4 regions of the Ferdinandcohnia sp. FSL W7-1320 genome follow, and region 1 is predicted to be linked to each of the others. Evidence: predicted binding sites of a transcription regulator. Region 1 holds the regulator's gene; each other region holds the start of a gene.
What was found. The regulator LexA, encoded in region 1, represses DNA repair genes until DNA is damaged. The targets are predictions, from matches to a motif close to CGAACATATGTTCG.

Region 1 (4,224 bases):
TTTACAGATATTCTTGGAACAATTAAAAACGTTGAAATTCCCGTAAGTCAATTAGAAAAAGCATTGAGCAATAAAATGATGTTTGATGGCTCTTCAATCGAAGGCTTTGTTCGTATCGAAGAATCAGATATGTACCTATATCCAGATTTAAATACATGGGTAGTTTTCCCGTGGACTGCAGAAAAAGGGAAGGTTGCTCGTTTAATTTGTGATATTCATAATGCGGATGGTACTCCATTCGAAGGGGACCCTCGTAACAACTTAAAGAGAGTCTTGAAAGAAATGGAAGAACTAGGATTTACGGATTTCAATCTTGGCCCTGAACCTGAGTTTTTCTTATTTAAGTTAAATGAAAAAGGTGAACCAACTCTTGAACTTAACGATAATGGTGGTTACTTTGACTTAGCGCCAACAGACCTTGGTGAAAACTGCCGCCGTGATATCGTATTAGAGCTTGAGGAAATGGGATTTGAAATTGAAGCTTCTCACCATGAGGTTGCACCTGGACAACATGAAATTGATTTTAAATACGAGGATGCTTTAACAGCGTGTGATGAAATTCAGACTTTTAAGCTTGTTGTAAAAACAATTGCTCGTAAACATGGTTTACATGCAACCTTTATGCCAAAACCATTGTTTGGAGTAGCGGGTTCAGGAATGCACTGTAACCTATCATTATTCAAAGGCGCGGAAAATGCATTCTTTGATCCTAATGCGGATCTACAATTAAGTGATAATGCTAGACATTTTATTGCAGGTATTTTAAAGCATGCGCCTAATTTTACAGCTGTTACAAATCCAACTGTAAACTCATATAAACGACTAGTACCTGGTTATGAAGCACCTTGCTATGTGGCTTGGTCTGCTCAAAATAGAAGTCCACTTGTTCGTATCCCAGCTTCACGTGGTTTAAGCACACGTGTCGAGGTGCGTTCAGTTGACCCGGCAGCAAACCCTTATATGGCAATGGCTGTACTATTAGCTGCAGGATTAGATGGTATCAAAAACAAATTGACACCACCAGCACCTGTTGACAGAAACATCTATGTGATGAATAAAGAAGAGCGTAATGAAGCGGGCATTGTGGATTTACCACCAACTTTATCTCTTGCATTGGATATGCTTAAGCAGGATGAAGTGTTAATCAAAGCATTAGGCGGACATCTGTTCGAACACTTTATTGAAGCAAAAGAGATCGAATGGGATATGTTCCGTACCCAGGTTCATCCATGGGAGAGAGAGCAATACATGACTATGTATTAATAAATGAACCCTTAACACGTGGATGTGTTAAGGGTTTTTTTGCTAATAAAAAAGGAACATTTCATTTAGAAATGTTCCTTTTTTAGATTAATGAATTGTACGGTATACGCCAATAACTTTTCCTAATATGACTACGTTTTTAAGGATGATCGGTTCGAGCATTGAGTTTTCCGGTTGCAAGCGGATATGATCTTTTTCCTTAAAGAAACGTTTTACAGTCGCTTCATCTTCCTCTGTCATTGCAACAACAATATCCCCATTGTTAGCTGAATGCTGTTGTCTAACAATCACATAGTCTCCGTCAAGAATCCCCGCTTCGATCATACTATCTCCCATTATCTCAAGCATAAAAATTTGGTCATCATGGGCAGCAAAACGATCAGGTAATGGGAAGTACTCTTCAATATTTTCCACAGCTGTAATTGGTTGTCCTGCAGTAACCTTACCTATGACTGGGACATTCACAACGTTTGCAGTTGGAATTGTTTCATTTTCGTCAACTTGTAAAATTTCAATCGCGCGAGGTTTAGTAGGGTCTCTTCGAATCAAGCCTTTGCTTTCTAGTCTGGACAAATGTCCGTGTACTGTTGAACTTGATGCTAAACCAACAGCCTCCCCAATTTCCCTTACGGAAGGTGGGTAGCCCTTTTCTTTAACTTCTTGTTTTATGTAATTCAATATATCCTGCTGTCTTTTAGAAAGCTTCGTTGTCATCTTCGCTCATCCCCTTGCACTTATATTATATATGTATTTAAATCTTCTCTTCGATCTCACTGTTCAGGTGACCTAGTAAATTCGACAAATACCGAATTTCTTAAGTTGAGTATAGCATGTTTTACTAGATTATACAAACATAAGTTCGAATTTTTGTTGACACAAAACAAATGTTCGGTCTATAATAGAAATATAAAATACGAACAAACATTCTATAGGAGTGAAATAAAGATGTTAAGGAAATTACAAGGCGGATTTATCTATTATGTACTATTTGTTTTATTAAGTATGGGAATGGTTATTATTAGTGCAAGCTAAATGCGTAATGTGGATGACTTGTAAAATATCTTTTCATCTAGTACTATGAACTATGATTTAGAAAAGAATAAACAAGGAGTAATAATTATGCTTTCAAAAGATAAAATCAATCGGATCAATGCTCTTGCAAAAAAAGCGAAGACAGTTGGTCTTACGGATAAAGAAAAAGAAGAACAGCAAGAGCTTAGACAAGAGTACCTACGTGTTTTTAGAAGTTCAATGACTAATACATTACATTCTGTAAAAGTTGTTGATCCAGAGGGTAATGATGTAACCCCAGAAAAACTGAAAAATAGTAAGCGGAAAAGATTGCATTAATAAAGAATACATAGATTTCTATGTATTCTTTTTTTTTGTGCATACTATCAATGAAGAACTGCTATGTTTTATGTTAGTTCGTTAGAAACTCTTGAAAGGATGTTTATTTTTATGACACAATCACTAACAGACTTGTCGATAGCGTCAATTCGAACACTTTCTATTGATGCTGTTGAAAAGGCAAATTCAGGACACCCAGGTATGCCAATGGGAGCAGCACCCATGACATATGCTTTATGGACTCGACATATGAAACATAACCCGAAAAACCCACATTGGTTCAACCGTGATCGATTTGTTTTATCTGCGGGACACGGCTCTGCATTATTGTACAGTATGTTACACCTATCTGGTTACGACTTAACAATTGATGACTTAAAGCAGTTTCGCCAATGGGGCAGTAAGACCCCTGGGCATCCTGAGTATGGCCACACGGCAGGTGTCGATGCAACTACTGGCCCACTCGGCCAAGGTATTGCTATGGCTGTTGGAATGGCGATGGCAGAACGCCATTTAGCGGGTGTCTATAATAATGACTCAATTGAAATTGTTAACCATTATACATATGCCATTTGTGGTGATGGTGACCTGATGGAAGGTGTATCAGGTGAGGCTTCATCATTAGCAGGACATCTAAAATTAGGTCGACTAATTGTTTTGTATGATTCTAATGATATTTCCCTTGATGGTGATCTTAATCAAGCGTTTTCAGAATCTATCGAACAAAGGTATAAGTCCTATGGCTGGCAATATCTACGTGTTGAGGATGGGAATGATGTAGAAGCGATTGATAAAGCGATTGAGGAGGCTAAAGGAGATTTAGCACGTCCAGCTCTCATTGAAGTTCGAACGACAATTGGTTATGGTTCTCCAAACCGAGCTGGAAAGTCAAAGGCACACGGTGAACCATTGGGAGCCGATGAATTAAAATTAACGAAGGAAGCGTATAACTGGACGTTTGAAAATGATTTTCACATTCCAAGTGAGGTCTATACTCATTTTGAGGAAACAGTAAAAAGAAATGGTGAACAAAGTGAACAAGAATGGAATCAAATGTTCAGTCGATACAAGGAGACTAACCCAGAACTCGGGAAGCAGTTAGAAATGGCAATAGAGGGTAGACTTCCTGATGGCTGGGAGAACACGCTACCAGTTTATGAGGTGGGTAAGAAGCTAGCAACCCGAGCATCTTCTGGTGAAGCATTAAATGCAATAGCAAAGAGTGTACCGCAATTCTTTGGCGGTTCAGCTGATTTAGCGGGATCAAATAAAACAATGATTAATGGTGCTGCTGACTTTATGCCTAAGGATTACAGTGGTCGGAATATATGGTTTGGAGTACGTGAGTTCGCAATGGGTGCTGCTTTAAATGGGATGGCTCTTCATGGCGGTGTGAAGGTATATGGGGGAACATTCTTTGTATTCTCCGATTACTTACGACCTGCCATTCGATTAGCTGCTTTAATGAAAGTTCCTGTAACCTATGTATTTACTCACGATAGTATCGCGGTTGGAGAAGATGGACCAACACACGAGCCTGTAGAACAATTACCAGCATTACGAGCAATGCCAAATTTGTCTGTCATTCGACCAGCGGATGGAAATGAAACG
Region 2 (4,224 bases), 1.6 Mb from region 1:
ATTTTTTCAATGACTTCATTGTACTTATCAACGAATTTAACGATTTTATCAAAGGCATCTTCGGTATTTTGAGAAACTGTAATGGTCTCTTCGCCAGTAGTAACTGCATTGAATTTCAATGTAAGGTCGTTTATTGTATATTCATTTTTAGTTGGCTCAACCGTCAAGACACCATTATAAGTGAATTTCGCATTGGTACCGCCAGTTTCATTTTTTGTCCAATTACCTGTTACAGGATCCTGATTACCAGCTTTTATTTGTAATGTATTCGCTAAGAAGCTAGCCGTAGTACCGTTGTACCCAATCTCTGCTCCTAAAAATTCTGTATTATCTTCTGTTTTATTAAAATCACCAGTAACTGTACGTTCAAGGACCACCTTATCAGAGGTACTATCATAGAATGCACGCACTCCTAAATCGGAATCTGTAATCTTTTTTAAAACAGTATTTAGTGTATCTTTACTAGGATCAATTTCAAACGTTACAGGTTCTTTTCTTGTGCCATCCTCATTATATGTGACGATTGTAAAATCACTAAAATCATTTCCACCAGCAAAGGATTGTGTATTTAATGCCTTATTTGGGTCAATTTTTGTACCAGTAGCAGAAATCCCAGTTTGACTAACTCGTGTTGCGGCTGTTGCTAGCTGGTCTACTTTAATTTTATAATTACCATTCGATGCTGCAGTACTTGCAGTTGCTGTAACAGCGCTTGGATTCGAACTAATTGCTGTTTTCGTTTGATAAGTTCGTTGCAATGTCATATCAAATGCCATCGTATCAAGTTCAGCCAACAATTTATTCATATCACGATATTGATCACGTTGCCACTCATAGATTTGTTTTTGTTGATTGAGCTTGTTTAACGGAATACGCTCAGCCTTCATTAAATCAGTAACAATCTGATCAATATCCATTCCACTTGCCAATCCACCAATTCTCATATTCATGGGTGCTCACCACCTTTAAATCTTTTTATCTACCACAAAACCAAGAAACTCAGTCATTGCAGCATAGATATCTAGTATTTTCTTTGAAGGGATTTCACGTACTACTTCATGTGTATCGTTGTTCACAATTGTCACGTAGTATTCGTTTAATTGCTCATGAAGCTCAAACTTTAAGGAAGTATTATTTGGTTCTAAAAATTTATTAAGGCTATCAATGACCTGTTGGACGTTATCTTTTGAGTATATTTGGGACGAAAGGGTTGGTTCCGTGTCACTCAGGGTAGCCCCTTTGAATTCAGATTCATATGATTTTTTTGATTGAGTATAGTCTGTGTTGAAGTTCATCGTTGTGCCAGAAGAGACTTTATCGATCGACATTTAATTTCCTCCTAAATGAACTGGCCTTTATTAGTTATATCGGTATGATAAAAAAAATATTAAGCTAACTTCATTATGTTCTACATTATTTTAATTTACCTCTTATACAGGGAACGTACGTTTGGTATAATATGTACAGGGAGGGGATACGATGGATTTTTACAATCTTACAGATATTCAACAAAATGTACTAATTGGAAGTATTATTGGAGATGGTGAAATAACAAAGTTGTATAAAGGCTCCAGAAGTAAAAATAATAGTTACCGTGAACATTTTGGTATCAAACAAATAGACTATCGAAAATGGAAGATGTCATATATTCCTGATTTATTGTACATCACACCTAAGAGCAATACATTAAGGTCAAAATCACTGCCTCTATTTACTGAATTATATCCGCATTTCTACAATCCTTCTGGAGAAAAAGTTATACCAATTGAATTATTATCTAAGTGTACACTTTTACACTTTTTAGCTATTATTTACATGGACGATGGAACTCTCTCAATTACCTCAAGAATAAACCACAATAAAAAGATTATATATTTAACTCCAAATGTATTTCTGTATTTGCAAAACTTTCAACTTGACCAATTACAAATACTTAATAATCATATTCAAAAAACCTTTCAAATAAAATTTTCAATTAACAAACGCGGAGATGGATATGGCCACATCTTAAGGTTCACTTCAACAGATATTACATACGATTTTCTAAAAAGAATATCCCCAATCACCGCTACTTGCCAAAGTATGTACTATAAAACTAACTGGGAGTGGCGGCTTCAACAAGAAACAGAAATCTATCAAAAAAAATATCCAGGTTATAAAGTTCTTTCCTCCAATAGTGATAGGAATAAGAATTATACAGAAACTGAAATTCAAAAAATAGTTCAGCTGAAATTGAATGGAGAAAAAGACAGGGGTATAGCAGAATGTTTAAATAGATCTTATTGGTCAATAGTTTACAAATTAAAAGAATTAAGAAAAGATGGCCGCCTTTAATGGTAGCCATCTTTAATGAAAATTTATTAACGAAGAAGTTGTAGAACTCCTTGTGGTTGTTGGTTCGCTTGCTTTGCGACTGTATCTTTCGATGACAGAATAGACTATATCTTCATCCATAATCTTTATGGAGCTGGGCACTTCGAACAGAATTTGCTGCCCTACGAGATTCATAGTCATAGCTCTCGCCTTAGACCGTTTTCCCTAGTCGTTGAACCTTCTCCAGAGTTTCCTCACAGGAGCTTGGCTGCTGATTATCCATTGTTTCATCTACATCATTTTCACACCTTCACGTTTACCGTTTCCAGTTACGTTGTGGTTGATGAGGCTTTAGGAAGTTCCAGCAATTCACCCAGTTATACTCTAGCTCGTTACCAAGCTAGACGCCCTTCAATCATTATCTCAAGAGTTGTAATACTCCTTGAGGCATTTGATTAGATTGAGCCAACATTGCTTGTGCTGCTTGAGAAAGAATAGAATTCTTAGTTTGGTTCATCATTTCTTTCGCCATCGTGCGAACATTTGCTTTCACAAATGACTAGACTATATCTTCACCCTCTAGCAATCTAGTAGGGGTCGGGCACTACGGATTCACAATGCTGATGTACATTGTTTCACCTATGGATTTCATCATCATAGCATTTGCCTTAGATGGTCTATCCTAGTCGTTGAACCTTCTCCACTCTTTCGAGACAGGAGCTTGGCTGCTGATTGCCCATATCTTTTCTTTTTTCAAACCATCACGCATGTCGTTTCCAACTACGTTGTGGTAAGAAAAGCTCTAAGGGTTTTCCAGCAATTCACCCGATCATAATCACTAGCCGTTACCAGCTAGGACGACTGTGCTTGTCACTGCTTAAGCAGCTAAAGCATAATCTACGTCACGGATACGAGATTCCGCAGCAGTTAGGTTTTCAGAAGACGTACCTAGGTTGTTTATTGTGTGTTCTAGACGGTTTTGGAAGGCACCAAGTTTAGAACGCTCAGCCGAAACACTTGTAATAGCATCATTAATTGCTGTAATCGCAGTTTCCGCACCAGCTTGAGTTGTAACATCAATATCTTTAATGCCTAGGATTTCAGTGTCCATTTTATTGATATCAACTTTCATTGTTTGGTTCTCATTAGCACCAATATGCATAGACAAAGAACTGTTTGAAGTTACTACTTCTGTATCACCAGTGGCTAATGCAATATCGGTGGTCATCTTAAATGATAACCCACCTGCTTCAAAATCACTATCATTGATAGTTAGGCTATCATTACTTTCAAAGGTAGTTGTTCCTGCAGTATTTGTAATTGAAAAGTCATCTGCTGCTGTAGCATAAGTTGCATTTAAGTTAAATGTCATTTCACCAGCTTGTACAGTAGATGAACCAGCTGAAATTGTGAATTTTTTACCATCTGTGCTTTGAAGAACAGCATCATCGGCTGTACTATCTCCAGCAACGTCGTTAAAATCTACACCCGCTGCTTTAGCAACTTCTGTTCCATTTTCATCAACTAATGAGAAATCAAATTTTCCACCTGCAGCATCTGACACTTTTAATGTGTAATTACCTAGTTCTAAACCTGCAATATCACTTGTAGCTGTCATTGCAAAATCACTGCTAGCATCTAAACCAGTTGTATTCGTTTTAACATCTGCTGCTAATTCAGCAGCATTATTTGTAGTTATAGTATAAGTATCTGATGCTAAACCTGAGTCAGTAACTTTAACACCTGAAATACCCAATTCATTTGTAGATGTAGTATTAGCATTATTTCCAACACTACCGTTTAATAATTTCTTAGTATTAAACTCAGTATCAGTTGAAATACGATTTACTTCATCCTTTAACTGACTGATTTCTTTTTGAATTTCTTTACGGTCAGAATCAGTATTTGTAT
Region 3 (4,224 bases), 2.0 Mb from region 1:
CTGACATAACCTTGTTTTTTTATATCCTCTAAAACTTTCACATGGGCACCCTTACGACCTGATACAACAGGCGCGAGTACCTGCAGTTTTGTCCGTTCTGGGTATTCTAAAATACGATCCACCATCTGCTCAACGGTTTGTGATGTAATTTCGATTCCATGGTTAGGACAAACCGGTTTTCCTACTCGAGCATATAATAAACGCAAATAATCGTAAATCTCTGTTACCGTTCCAACAGTTGACCTTGGATTCCGACTTGTTGTTTTTTGGTCAATCGAAATCGCAGGTGAAAGACCCTCAATTGAATCAACATCGGGTTTATCCATTTGGCCTAAAAATTGACGTGCGTATGCAGAAAGTGACTCGACATAGCGCCGTTGTCCTTCTGCATAAATGGTGTCAAATGCAAGGGAAGATTTTCCTGAACCAGATAGACCAGTCACGACAACTAGTTGATCTCTCGGAATCGTAACATCTATATTTTTTAAGTTATGGGCCCTTGCTCCTTTGACGACTATTTTATCCAATGCCATGTTTGTGTCATCCTTCCGCTTTTAACTCCAAAATTAAATCACGTAATTCAGCTGCTCGTTCAAAATTAAGTGCTTTTGCAGCTTCCTTCATTTCATTTTCCATTTCAGCAATTACTTGATCGCGTTCCTTCTTCGATAATCCAGTTAACTTAGGTACTGTTTCATAGGTTTCTGTATCTTCAGCTGCAGTTGTAGCACGAATGACATCGCGAATATCTTTTTTAATAGTCTGTGGCGTAATACCATGCTTTTTGTTATATTCCTCTTGCATTTCACGACGACGTTTTGTTTCATTAATCGCAATTTCCATTGAGTTCGTTATCTTATCTGCATACATGATTACTCTACCATTAGCATTTCGAGCGGCACGACCAATAGTTTGAATGAGTGAGCGTTCCGAACGCAGGAACCCTTCCTTATCCGCATCCAGAATGGCAACAAGTGAAACTTCAGGAATATCCAGTCCTTCACGAAGCAGGTTAATCCCTACTAGTACATCATGTTTACCCATACGTAGATCACGAATAATTTCAATCCGCTCTAGTGTTTTTATTTCTGAATGCAAATAGGTTACCTTAATCCCAACGTCCTTCAAGTAATCTGTTAAATCCTCAGACATTTTTTTCGTTAAGGTAGTAATCAGGACTCGTTCATTTTTGTTTACACGGTCTTGGATTTCACCTAATAAATCATCAATTTGACCTTGAATTGGTCGAACTTCAATAATTGGATCAAGTAATCCAGTTGGACGAATAATTTGTTCAACCATTTCGTCTGTATGCTCGATTTCGTAAGGTCCAGGTGTAGCAGAGACGTTAATGATTTGATTGATATGTTTTTCGAACTCCTCAAAACGCAAAGGGCGGTTATCCAATGCTGATGGAAGACGGAAGCCGTGATCAACCAGTACTTGTTTCCTTGCCTGGTCACCATTAAACATGCCTCGAATCTGAGGCAATGTAACGTGCGATTCATCAACGACAATTAACAAATCCTCTGGAAAATAATCCATTAAAGTATAAGGTGTTGAACCTGGCGGGCGTAAGGTTAGATGACGTGAATAGTTCTCAATACCTGAACAAAAGCCCATTTCACGCATCATTTCAAGATCATAATTTGTCCGTTGTTCAAGACGTTGTGCTTGTAATAATTGACCATCTTCACGAAGTTCAGCTAAACGTTCTTCTAGCTCTGCCTCAATATTTTTGATCGCAATTTGCATTTTTTCTTCACGGGTTACGAAGTGGGATGCCGGGAATATCGCAACATGCTCACGTTCACCCAGTATTTCACCAGTTAAGGCATCAACCTCACGAATCCGATCAATTTCATCACCAAAAAACTCCACGCGAATACAGTGCTCATCACGTGAGGCGGGGAAAATTTCAACAACATCCCCTCTTACACGGAAGGTTCCGCGACGAAAGTCAATATCATTTCGTTCATATTGAACATCGACTAATTTGCGTAAAAGCTCATTTCTCTCGATTTCCATTCCCGTTCTTAATGAAACAACAAGTTCCCTATATTCCTCAGGAGAACCCAAGCCATAAATACAAGATACACTGGCAATAATGATGACATCGCGTCGTTCAAAAAGTGAAGATGTTGCAGAGTGTCGTAATTTATCAATTTCATCATTCACACTTGAGTCCTTTTCGATATATGTATCAGATGATGGAACATATGCCTCTGGTTGGAAGTAGTCATAATAACTAACAAAATATTCAACAGCGTTATTTGGAAAGAACTCTTTAAACTCACTATAAAGCTGACCTGCCAATGTTTTATTGTGGGCAATGATAAGTGTCGGTCGATTTACTTCCTTGATCACATTCGAAATCGTAAACGTTTTTCCTGTACCCGTAGCACCTAATAAGGTTTGAATTTTTTTGCCAGCTTTGATTCCATCAACAAGCTGTTGGATTGCTCGTGGTTGGTCACCCTGTGGTGAATACTTTGAGATTAACTCAAATTGATCCTTCATTTACGTTCCTCCCATCCATTCTTTTGTTTTTATGTAATTTTCCACTGACTTTTTCTTGATAGAAATATTGTACCACAAACTGACCTAAAACAAACAAAAATACGAACTGATATTCGATTTTTTATTTATTGAAATATAGTTTCTAAGAAAATATAACATACTATAATTTGGTAAATAGGTTTACTTTGAAGGAGATTTATATGATAAAAGGTGATCCTTTATTTAATTTTTTTATTCATTGAGGGGCAAATAGAAGTGTCGAGATTAAATAAAAGCATTTTTCAGTGTAGAGAAGTTTGATAAAAATCGAAGGAGTTTCAAAGACGAAAGTCCTTCATCAACTCGATGAAGGACTTTATTTTCCCGCTCTTTTTCCCATATTTCTCGCATACATGAACCCTGCACCCAACGATAGAATATCCGCAGCGATGATAATCGCAGAATCGGCATATCCTTTATAAATAGACGCAACGATAAGGGCAACCACTAGTAAAAACCCCACATAATGGTTATAGGTCACTCTTGTAAAGAAAACGACGAGTACACCAGGAAGGATGAGCGCCAGCAATAGTTTTAATAGCATTAAAATTCGTATCCTTTCAATTTCATATCTTCAATATAGCAAATCAAATTAAGGAATTCACGTGATTACTCCTGCTATTTAAACAATTCCGGATAGAATCCTTTAGCCAATGTTTCAACTGCATACGCCATACGGTTTCCTGGTAATACACTCTCTAATGAAATAACGACAAACTTTTCATTTTTAACACTTTCAAGTTGTGAAAGTGCTGGGTCATTTTTGATATCCTTTATTTTTTGCTCAATCGAAGGAGCGTCATAATCGTGAATCAGAATGACATCTGGCTGCCTTGCAAGTACTTCTTCGTAGCTAACTGTGGTCCATTGTTTGTCTGTGATATCATTAAAAATATTTCGGCCGCCTGCTAGCTCTATTAATAACGTTTCAAAGTTTGTTCCACCCGCGGTGAAAATGCCATTCCCCCCACTATCATATACTAGTACATCAATCGGCTCATGATCGGCCAGTTTCTCCTGTACACTAGTAATTCGTGCCTTTTGTTCTTCAACAAATGACTCCGCTCGATCTTCAATGTCAAAGATCATAGCGATATCACGTATTTCCTGATAAATCTCGTCCATTGTTGTGGCTTTATTCATATATACGTTGATTCCATAGCTTTCAAGCTCATCCACGTCTAGACCTTCACTACCAAATTCCCAATCAATGCCGTAAATAAAATCTGCCCCACTCGTTATCACAGCTTCCCTTGTTGCAGATCCGTACGTAAGCTCTGGAATCTTCTCATAATCGTCCTTGTATTCAGGCAAAGCACCGCGGCTATGATTGTCCAAGCTGTTTCCAATTATATAATCAGAGAGTCCTAATGCAATAAATAATTCGGTTGCATTCGGTCCTAGGGTTAATACTTTCGAAGGTTTCTCAGTAAATTCTATTTCTCTCCCATAGTTATTAATGACTAGAGCTTCTTTAGATTTGGTAACGGAGCCGTTCTCTGTATTAGAGCCACATCCTGTTAATACCAAAACAAGAATCCCAGCCAATAGCAAAACTACTTTTTTCATTTAATTATCTCCTTCTAACAAACTGACAGGTAAATAGGTAATCGTCACTTTTTTCGTAGTTGGATGAATCGCTACATCAGACCTGACCCCGTAGAT
Region 4 (4,224 bases), 1.1 Mb from region 1:
TTCAATTGCAATAAGAGACACGAAGTTGTCTCTTTTTTTTTTGCTTTAAATATATGATTTGGATAGGTGTAACTAGGCAGCATGACCTTCTTGGTTATGAAAAGTATTACTTTATTTACATAATTTAAGAAAATTTTTCAAATAATGTAAGGGTGTCCCTTATTTGCTTAGTAAATAGAGAAAATGTTAGATAGGGGGTGTCCTTGAATCTAAACATAACGGGTTCACATTTTCATAGTATCTTTGTTCAATATTTTGAGGAGGATCAAAATGTTTGGTAAACGATTTGCGATTGTTGCTATTTTAGCAGTTTGTACAGGATTACTCTTTATGGGAGGACGTAATGTCATCGCACATGAACTACCTAGTAACACCGCAACAGAGGAATGGGCATGGCCAGTCATAGGGAGAATCACTGATACATTCGGAACGAGACAGGGGAATCACAAGGGCTTAGATATCGCTGCTCCACTTGGTGATCACATATATACGGTTGAGGAAGGAATCGTGAAAAAATCATATTACAAGGGTTCATATGGGCATGTCGTTTTTATTGAGCATCCTAATGGATATGAGACAGTGTATGCACATTTAAGTAAGCGAAATGTTCAAGAAGGAGAAAAGGTCGTAAAAGGTCAATTAATTGGTCATATCGGTAGTACGGGCAATTCAACAGGTCCACATTTACATTTTGAAGTACATAATGGAGAATGGAATGCTTCTAGAAATAATGCGATTGACCCTCTTTATATGCTAACCGATGAACAAATTCTAGTTCCTACATTAATGGAATTGGAAAAAGAGGGCGTTGAAGTTTCAAAAAAGCTTGAAACCTATACAGTGAGGGCTGGGGATTCATTATCAGTAATTGCGAATAGGGTAGGTTTATCAGTTGAAGAAATCAAAATGTTAAATCAGTTAACAGATGATTTAATTTTTCCAAATCAAATTTTAATTGTCGAAAAATCCTAAATAATTTTGAGCTTTTCTATTCCCCTATAGTGACAAGTTCATGTATAATAAGAAAAACTTTGGGGGGATTCGTTATGCGAACTGATTATCACAATCATTTAGAGCTTGGAACGCTTGAATTAGACTATTTAATGAAGTTTATTGACGAAGCAAAGGTAAAAAAAATTGACCATTTTGGGATTTCTGAACACGCATATCATTTTTATCAGACAAAAGATATTCTGAGTAATCCTTGGGTTGATGCAAGAAGATATTATGACATGAAGGATTATGTAGATTTATTTAAGCTTGCCTGGAAAAATAATATTGATGTAATGATGTCAATTGAAATGGATTATACACCTGGAAAGCATGCAGAAATGGAAAAATTCATTTCTTCTTATGATTTTGATTATGTAATTGGCTCCATTCATTGGGTTGGCGATTTTGGAATTGACCTTGCGGAGTTCCGTGAAGAATGGGATAAAAGGGATCTACATGATACATATACAAAGTATTATGATCAGGTGATTACATTGGCAGAATCAAACCTATTTGATATTATCGGCCATATTGATCTAGTCAAAATTTTTAAATATATTCCTGAAGATGAGGAGTTTCTCCTGCATCAATTTGATCGTGCAACTACCGCATTAGCGAACTCAAAAACATGCGTTGAAATTAGTACAGCTGGATTACGAAAGCCTATTGGAAAGCTTTATCCAGATCCTCGACTACTGCAAATGTGCTTTAACAAAAACATTCCTATCGTCTTGTCATCAGACGCACATCGACCACAGGATGTAGGAGCAGATTTTGATCAAGCAATTGAACTAGCTAAAAGTGTAGGCTACAAAACCTTAATGACATTTGAAAAAGGGGAACGCATTGAAGTTCCACTCGGATAAACGAACGACAAAAAGCAGGCATTGCCTGCTTTTTGCCATTATAAAAAAAGAACCCTAAAACGAAAGGGTTCTTCTTTTAATATAAGGACTATTCAAATTTTAGTGGATCACCGTCGAATGGCTCGTCGGCTACCTTAATGGAATCCGTTGGGCAACCTTCAAAAGCATCGATCATGTCTTCCTCTAATATTTCTGGAATTTCTACAATTCCTTGGTTATCATCAAGTGTTACAAATGCGATTCCGTCATCATCGTAATCGTAGATGTCAGGTGCAGCTGCACCACATGCACCACATGCGATACAAGTTTCTTTGTCAACAATGGTATACTTTGCCATGTGTACTTTACCTCCCAAAAAATCGTTACATGTATAAAATGTATATTTATAGTAGTTCCCCATCCTACTTCCTAATAGCATGGAAACAGCTTCCTCATACTCATTGTATAGCTGTTCACAAAACTTTTCAATAAAAATATATAGTGAGATTGCTTATTCTAAAGGGGTTTTTCTCGTTTGACAAGCATGTTCATAATTCCACACGAAAACATCCCACTTTTCGTTATTATTTGATAAAATAATAGTAACATTCGTTCGACAATTTTCCATCTATTTCGTCGTTTAAAGGGGGGGAGAAACCGTGAACATTACTTATCGTTCAATCTTAATCTTGTATAGTTTGCATAAACTAGATGGTGAACGCACTGTTTATGGGATTCATCACTTGTTGAACGGTAAAAAATCCTCCCAAACGATTGGGGATGCGAATTTATTTGGTCTCACTCCTTTATTCGGTATTCTAAGGCCGATCGGAAGGGAACAGGTTGAGAAGGAAATACAAATCCTTCGTGAACATGCTCTAATTGAAGAAATAACAGCTTCAAGTAATAAATTTACCATTACATCTCTAGGTGAACGTGTATTAAAAAAGGAATTTGAAAACAAACCGATTCCTCCCCATTTAAATGGTTGGAAGCACAATGAACAATCCATCTTACTATGGCGTAGGCTTTCATTGTTAACGCAGGTATTGTCGAATTTAGTAAATGGGAAAAAACAGTATACTCCTATCCAACAAGAGGATTCAATTGTTGACTGGGTAAAAGGATTCTTAATTAAGTATGGACATACTCGATTTACATTATCAGAAGCCATTTACAATGAGGTTTTGTCGGTCCTTGAAATGGTCACAGAGCTTGAATCAACTATTTTTGTCATGAGGCTGACCAGTTCAGCGAGAATTGGCTATACTATCGATCAGATTAGTTCTTTACTTGGTGAGGATGAAATATGGTGCCAGGTTCTCTTTTTACATACCTTACATACAATCATTCATCATCTTGAAATGAATAGGCACAGTTTCCCTCTTCTAGGTTCTATGATCGAGGCTAATCATCAAGAGGAAGTATTGCTAACAGTTTCAACAAAGAAAACGTATCAATTGCTATTACAGGGTAAAACAATCGATGAAATTGGAATCATTCGAAATCTAAAACGGAATACAATTGAAGATCATATTGTAGAAGTTACACATCAAAAACCTGATTTTTCAATTGACCGTTTCGTTACTCACGAGCATCAGCAGCAGATTTTATCTGTATATAAGACATTAAATGTAAAGCAATTACGACCTTTAAAGGAAAAATTGTCAATTGACATCTCGTATTTTGAAATTAGGCTAGTCCTTGCAAGATTTGGTGGTAAACATGGATCTTAATTTAGTTTTAAAAGAAAAATTTAATCATTCTACGTTCCGAGAAGGGCAAAAGGAAATTATAGAAGATATTTTAGCTGAACATGATGTCATGGCCCTCTTACCAACTGGTGGAGGGAAATCACTGTGTTATCAGCTTCCTGCTCAAATTCTCGATGGTAGTGTACTTATCATTTCACCACTTGTTGCACTTATGGAAGATCAGGTTCTTCAAATAAAAAAAATGGGTGAAAAAAGGGTAATTGCCCTTAACAGTTTTTTATCGATCGAAAGAAAACGTAAGGTTATTTCGAGTTTGCACAACTATAAATATATTTTTGCCTCCCCAGAAATTCTCCAGTCAAAATTTATATTAAATCGATTAAAAGAAATTCGTTTTTCTATGTTTGTGGTGGATGAAGCACATTGTATCTCGCAATGGGGACATGATTTTCGTCCAGACTATTCCCGATTGGGCGAGATTCGCCGTGAAATCGGTTCCCCACCTTGTTTAGCGTTAACCGCTACAGCTACAAAAGAGGTTCTAGGGGATATTAGCAGGACATTAAAATTGAATGACCCGAAAATGCACATCCACTCGATCGATCGACCAAATATTGCAATAATGGTGAAAAAGGTTAATTCGATGGAGGAAAAGAAAGATTTGCTCTTGA

Region 2: NST91_RS22710 (DNA endonuclease) is a predicted target of LexA. The motif match lies at 1,439-1,452, and genes of this name have one in related genera.
Region 3: uvrB (excinuclease ABC subunit UvrB) is a predicted target of LexA. The motif match lies at 2,623-2,636, and genes of this name have one in related genera.
Region 4: NST91_RS09995 (4Fe-4S domain-containing protein) is a predicted target of LexA. The motif match lies at 2,441-2,454, and genes of this name have one in related genera.

What each region holds. Positions count from the first base shown of each region.
Region 1 is NZ_JBBPAM010000001.1:3,068,789-3,073,012, reverse strand. It holds gene glnA (type I glutamate--ammonia ligase) at 1-1,263, shown strand, start outside; gene lexA (transcriptional repressor LexA) at 1,351-1,977, opposite strand; gene NST91_RS15215 (DUF896 domain-containing protein) at 2,383-2,613, shown strand; gene tkt (transketolase) at 2,725-4,224, shown strand, end outside.
Region 2 is NZ_JBBPAM010000001.1:4,681,055-4,685,278, forward strand. It holds gene NST91_RS22700 (flagellar hook-associated protein 2) at 1-950, opposite strand, end outside; gene flaG (flagellar protein FlaG) at 966-1,328, opposite strand; gene NST91_RS22710 (DNA endonuclease) at 1,480-2,334, shown strand; partial or broken gene NST91_RS22715 (flagellin) at 2,732-2,845, opposite strand; gene NST91_RS22720 (flagellin N-terminal helical domain-containing protein) at 3,191-4,224, opposite strand, start outside.
Region 3 is NZ_JBBPAM010000001.1:1,052,321-1,056,544, reverse strand. It holds gene uvrA (excinuclease ABC subunit UvrA) at 1-533, opposite strand, end outside; gene uvrB (excinuclease ABC subunit UvrB) at 541-2,520, opposite strand; gene NST91_RS05405 (DUF2198 family protein) at 2,876-3,103, opposite strand; gene NST91_RS05400 (ABC transporter substrate-binding protein) at 3,178-4,128, opposite strand; gene NST91_RS05395 (ABC transporter ATP-binding protein) at 4,129-4,224, opposite strand, start outside.
Region 4 is NZ_JBBPAM010000001.1:1,986,289-1,990,512, forward strand. It holds gene NST91_RS09980 (RsiX family anti-sigma factor) at 1-14, shown strand, start outside; gene NST91_RS09985 (peptidoglycan DD-metalloendopeptidase family protein) at 271-972, shown strand; gene NST91_RS09990 (histidinol-phosphatase) at 1,047-1,859, shown strand; gene NST91_RS09995 (4Fe-4S domain-containing protein) at 1,948-2,196, opposite strand; gene NST91_RS10000 (YpbB family protein) at 2,498-3,574, shown strand; gene NST91_RS10005 (RecQ family ATP-dependent DNA helicase) at 3,564-4,224, shown strand, end outside.